Pueribacillus theae: one gene and its partner. The protein of the gene in region 1 binds, or shares a complex with, the protein of each later gene. Links are inferred from orthologs where the notes say so. Each region holds a gene or a part of one and is shown on either strand. Other genes may lie near its edges.

What was found.
Region 2: the proteins of dnaG (region 1) and dnaB are in contact, whole or in part, in a crystal structure (PDB 2R6A), measured with the Geobacillus stearothermophilus proteins. The link is inferred for Pueribacillus theae from one-to-one orthologs. Residues at the interface, in WP_049624496.1 of Geobacillus stearothermophilus: Lys456, Leu457, Leu458, Pro459, Ala460, Asn463, Ala464, Leu467, Leu535, Leu536, Ile537, Ala538, Gln544, Glu545, Asp548, Tyr549, His552; in WP_033016901.1 of Geobacillus stearothermophilus: Ser13, Glu15, Ala16, Gln18, Glu91, Leu92, Asp94, Ala95, Val96, Pro97, Thr98, Ala99, Ala100, Asn101, Tyr104, Tyr105, Ile108.

Annotation. Positions count from the first base shown.
Region 1 is NZ_QCZG01000008.1:13,420-16,308, forward strand. It holds dnaG (DNA primase), read right to left. Parts: upstream 2,416-2,889; coding sequence 586-2,415; downstream 1-585. Other genes in the region: rpoD (RNA polymerase sigma factor RpoD), read right to left, coding at 1-546; DCC39_RS19780 (DUF188 domain-containing protein), read right to left, coding at 2,430-2,729. UniProt on the Escherichia coli protein: RNA polymerase that catalyzes the synthesis of short RNA molecules used as primers for DNA polymerase during DNA replication.
Region 2 is NZ_QCZG01000058.1:10,313-13,293, forward strand. It holds dnaB (replicative DNA helicase), read right to left. Parts: upstream 2,389-2,981; coding sequence 613-2,388; downstream 1-612. Other genes in the region: DCC39_RS17375 (adenylosuccinate synthase), read right to left, coding at 1-440; rplI (50S ribosomal protein L9), read right to left, coding at 2,409-2,852; DCC39_RS17390 (DHH family phosphoesterase), read right to left, coding at 2,849-2,981. UniProt on the Escherichia coli protein: The main replicative DNA helicase, it participates in initiation and elongation during chromosome replication. Travels ahead of the DNA replisome, separating dsDNA into templates for DNA synthesis.

The DNA of each region.
Region 1 (2,889 bases):
GCCTTTGCGATAATCAAATTTCTCAACGGCTTTAATTAATCCCATATTTCCTTCCTGAATTAAGTCCAAGAAAAGCATGCCACGGCCAACGTATCGTTTTGCAATACTGACAACGAGACGTAAATTCGCTTCAGCTAAGCGGCGTTTTGCTTCTTCGTCGCCTTGTTCAATCCGCTTTGCAAGCTCAATTTCTTCCTCTGCTGATAATAAATCAACTCGGCCAATTTCTTTTAAATACATACGAACCGGATCGTTGATTTTTACTCCTGGCGGAACACTTAAATCATTTAAATCAAATTCTTCTTCTTTCTCAGCCTCCTGCAAACTAGGCTCATCCGTATCTTCTATCACTTCGATGCCCTGTTCTTCCAGAAAGTCATAAAACTCATCCATTTGTTCGGGTTCTTGTTCAAATGAAGCGAGCTTCTCGGAAATAGTAGAATAAGTTAAAATACCTGTTTTTTTGCCAAGTTCAACGACTTGTTCCTTTACTTGATCGATGGTTAGATCACCTTCTGCTTCTTGCCGCATTGGATTCTCTGCCATTCGATCCCCTCCTTCCAGACTACTTGAACACTCAATCTATTATGGCAACCCATGTTTATCCATTTTCAAAGCTTTTTTCATTTCGATAATTTCTTTTGCGATTTGGGCAGCTGCAATAAAATCATTTCTTCGCTCAGCTTCATTCTTCTCTTTCACTTTTTCTTTTATACTTAGCCATTTTGGATAAGTTTCAACCGAATGGATATAATCTTGAAGCTCTTCATCGGATAACTCATCATTGAGTTCGATAATTGCCAGCTCTGATGCTGTTTGAAGTACTTGTTTATCATCAATCGTTTCCAATAAAGCACTGACATTCGGAAGATAGCCCTTTTCATAAAAAGCGTAAATATAGGCTGCCAACGCACTGTGCGCTTCAACGTTGAATGAACCGCCAATTGCTTCTCTTACTTTATATGCAACTTCATCGCTTTTCATCATATGGGCTAAAAGTAAACGTTCAGCATTTTGGTAAGCTGGCAAAAGGCGGTTTGCCGCTAAACTTTTCTCTGACTTAGCATTTCTCATATTAAAGTCTTTATCCATTTTTCTTTTCGACTGCAAATAATATTGAAATTGCTGCTTCTTAAGAGCGTCTAGGGAAAGGGAGAATTCATCGGCAAGCTGTCTTAAATAGTGGTCGCGTTCAACCGCCTTTGGAAGACGGCTAATTTCTTGCAGCACTTCTTCGACATAACGAATACGTTCCCCTTCATCCAAAAGGTTTTTCCCACGGCGAAGCGTCTCCATTTTAAAAGACATTTGTGTCGACGCCTGCGCAATGACTTCACCAAGAAATTTTTTTGGACCGTATGTCTGAATATAATCGTCTGGGTCATAGCCATCGGGCATTTTAGCGATTTTTACATAACAACCAGCGCTTTCAAGGACTTCCGACGCCCGGAGAGCGGCTGACACTCCGGCTTCATCTGAATCGTAGCAAACAACTACTGTTTCAGCTGTTCTTCGAATCTGTTTCGCCTGCTCCTCTGTAAGAGAAGTGCCAAGCGTCGCAACCGCATTGGTTACACCGGCTTTCCAGGCAGAAATGACATCGATATATCCTTCAAAGAGCACAGCTTGGCGTTTAGAGCGAATACTTGAGCGCGCCAAATGAAGTCCATATAACGTTTTGCTTTTATTAAAAATCGGTGTTTCCGGGCTATTTAAATATTTCGGTTCGCCTTTTCCAAGGATTCTTGCTCCGAACGCGATGGTTTCGCCTTTCGCGTTTTGGATTGGAAACATGATCCGATTTCGAAAGCGGTCAAACAGTTTACCGTCAAAATTTCGTTTTGATAAAAGCCCGGCTTTTTCAGCATCATCCAAAGAGAAGCCTCTTCTTGCTAGAAAACTTGTTGAAAATTCCCAGGAGTCCGGCGAAAATCCAATTTGAAACGTTTCGATCGTATTTTTGGCAATGCCTCGTTTATCCAAATAAGCAAGTGCGTCTTTGCCAAAGTCTGTTTCAGTAAGGCAGTAGTGATAAAGTTTAGCAAGCAGGCCATGCATCTTTTTCATGGTGTCCAAATGTTTGGAGTTGCCTCCTGCTGGCGCCTGGCTATCAACGTTCTTCGGAACATCGATTCCTGCCTTTTCCGCCAGATGGTGAACGGCCTCCAAAAATGACCAGCCTTCAATATCCATCAAAAAAGTATAAACATTTCCTCCTGCTTTACACCCAAAACAATGAAAAATTTGTTTGTCTGGCGCTACTGAAAACGAGGGTGTTTTTTCACCGTGAAATGGGCATAAACCGAAATAATTTCTGCCTTGCTTTTTGAGCGGAATGTACTCAGAGACAATGTCAACAATGTCAACCGTGCGGCGAATTTTTTCAATCGTTTCTTCAGGAATTCGATTTCCCATTCTATCACCGTTCATTATTCATTACATGCTACGATTCTAAGTAATATGATTCTAGATATATTAGCAAAGTCCTTCTTTTGACAAAATTTTTTCGATCGTTGATAAATCGACTTAAATTTCCAAATTGTATTTTTTGGGATCCTTTTCTTCTTTCCCAAAACGGATGGTTTTTTTGGATAGATGCCACTCGTATTGTTCGTGTACATAATACCCAAAGGTGAAGCGGCATAAACGTTTTCAGGAAGGATAAGAGCGGTCAGGCCTAGATCAATTGTCAAGACAATATCTCCTTTTTTACACGATTGGCGATATATATATCTGCCGCCTCAACGTGGAATCAACGATTATTCAACAGAAACCGATCGAAATTGTTGAGCTGTTTGGTGTGGCAAAATGCGACAAAATCGTTTCTTTTTCACCACTCTTACCCAATAAAAAATCCCGTAAAACGACCGGGCAAGCCTATGCTTCGAC
Region 2 (2,981 bases), on another replicon or contig:
ATTCGAATGCCTATCCTTGCCGCTTTGTCCATATACGCAGGGCCAATTCCTTTGCCTGTTGTGCCAATTTTATTTACGCCTTTTCGCTCCTCTTCAAGCAGGTCAAGCTTGATATGATAAGGCAAAATCACATGGGCACGGTTGCTGATTTTTAAATTGTCTGTGTTTACATTTTCGTTATGCAAATAGCTCAATTCTTCTACAAGCGCTTTCGGATCGATGACCATGCCATTTCCGATGACGCAGATTTTGTCTTCATAAAAAATCCCTGATGGAATTAAGTGCAACTTATACTTTTTGTTATTAAACACAATCGTGTGTCCCGCATTATTTCCACCTTGATAACGAGCAACGACCTCTGCATTTTCTGACAAGTAATCAGTAATTTTTCCCTTTCCTTCGTCTCCCCACTGCGTACCGACAACTACGACAGATGACATAGCACATACCTCCATCAATGCAATTCAAAACCAAAATAAGTGTACCAATTTAAAAAAACAAAGTCAATTGAATAACGAACATTAATAGCAATAGTTAAGATTTTGTTCGTCATTTATTATAAAAACTTGTTAACAAAAACGAGCGGGGAAGCTCGTCTTGTTTAATAAATTATTAAGCTCCGGGAGGTATGTCACTTTCATCATGCCGGCGATCCAAGTTTACGAATTTATTGTATTCTTTTATAAATGCAAGCTCGACGGTTCCTGTCGGGCCGTTCCGCTGCTTCGAAATAATAATTTCAATCATGTTCTGATTTTCCGATTCTTTATCGTAGTAATCGTCACGGTACAAGAATGCCACAATATCCGCATCTTGCTCAATGCTGTTATGAACGATGAAATCATTTGCTAGAAAGTTATGGTTGCCTGGTACCGTTGCATCAAAAACCTCTTCAACTCCTAAGGGAGTTATTGAAACAATCACATTCCAATCAACTTTTTTATCTTTAGCAACAGCAATCTTCTCTCCAATTTGGAGATGTTCCACTGCTTTCCAACCGTCTAAAGTATAAAAAGGGTGATTAGCTGAGGCTTTTATAACTCTTCCACTCGCTGTTTTTAATTCAAATAACTGTTTATAACCACTGCTAAAGACTTTACTTATATATGAAACTTCCAATTTCAATTCTTCATTCATACTTAATACTGGGATATTTGTTTCTCCTACTAGGGAACCTATTTCTAGTTGTTCGCCGGTATCAGCTCTCGTTATAAGCGTTTCGTATGATAAACAGCCGCTTTCACGAATATCTGACATCATCGGGCGTTTGTCTTGGCGTGATTCGACGCCGCGGGATAGCTGTGAAAGGGCAATGACAGGAACTTCAAGTTCACGCGCCAGTGCTTTGAGAGAACGAGAAATTTCAGACACTTCCTGCTGCCTGTTTTCTCCGCCTCGACCGCTGCTTCCCTGGATAAGCTGCAAGTAATCAATCATCACAAGCCCGAGGCCTTTTTCCTGTTTGAGGCGGCGGCATTTTGCCCGAATGTCGCTCACCCGAATGCCGGGAGTGTCATCAATATAAATGCCGGCATTTGATAAGCTTCCCATCGCCATTGTTAGCTTTTCCCAATCGTCCGGGGTCAGTTTACCTGTCCTTAACCGTTGGGAATCGATATTTCCTTCTGCGCAGAGCATCCGCATGACAAGCTGCTCCGCGCCCATTTCGAGGCTGAAAATCGCAACATTTTCATCCGTTTTTGTCGCGACATTTTGGGAAATGTTTAAGGCAAATGCTGTCTTACCGACAGAAGGCCTTGCGGCCACGATGATAAAGTCATTTCTTTGAAAGCCTGCTGTCATGCGATCGAGTTCAATGAAGCCTGTCGGGATCCCTGTAATGTCATCTTTTCGGTTGTGAAGCATTTCGATGTTGTCATACGCCTTTACAAGGATGTCTTTAATGGATAAAAATGCGCCTGTATTTTTCCTGTTTGCTACTTCAAGAATGCTTTTTTCGGCTTCATCTAAAATCTTTTCAACTTCTTCTTCACTTGCATAGCCGTCAGCCGCAATATCGGTTGCAGTCCGGATTAATCTTCTGAGCAGCGATTTCTCTTCAATCATATGGCTGTAATATTCAATGTTCGCAGCGGTTGGCACTGATCCGGCCAAATCGCTTAAATAAGAAACGCCGCCGATTTCTTCAAGAAGTTTCTTGTTCTGAAGTTCTGTTGTTACTGTCACTAGATCCACTGGCTCTCCACGTTCTGAGAGATCAATCATCGCCCTGAAAATCCGTTGGTGCTGCGGTCTGTAGAAATCTTCCGGGATGAGGATTTCTCCCGCTTTGATTAAGGCTTCCGGTTCAAGAAAGACAGCACCTAAAACGGCCTGTTCGGCTTCTATGCTGTGTGGTGGAATTCGATCTGCGAATAAGTCACTCATTTTACGCCTTCACCCTCATTCTACTTTTCGGCAACATGGACTTTAATCACAGCGGTCACTTCTGGATGGACTTTAACCGGTACATTTGTGTATCCGAGGGAACGGATTGGTTCCGCCAAGTCAATTTTGCGTTTATCAATATTAATTTTTTGTTTTTTCAGTTCATCAGCGATTTGCTTGCTTGTAATCGAACCAAATAAGCGGCCGCCTTCTCCTGTCTTGGCTTTTAATTCAACTGTCGTTTTTTCTAGCAATGCTTTTAACTGTTCAGCTTCCTGTTTTTCTTCTTCCGCTTTTCTTTCCTCACTTCGTTGCTTCGCTTTTAACGATTGGATATTGCCTTTTGTCGCTTCAACTGCAAGGTTATTTGGTAGCAAGTAGTTGCGGGCGTAACCGTCTGCCACGTTCTTCACTTCGCCTGCTTTCCCTCTGCCTTTTACATCTTTTATAAATATGACTTTCATTGGTCGTCTCCCCCTTCAATCTCTTGAAAATAATCGTCTATAATTTGTTTTAACTGCCCTTCGGCTTCTTCCATTGTTCCGCCTTCAAGCTGTGCCGCTGCATTTGTCAGATGGCCGCCGCCATTCAAA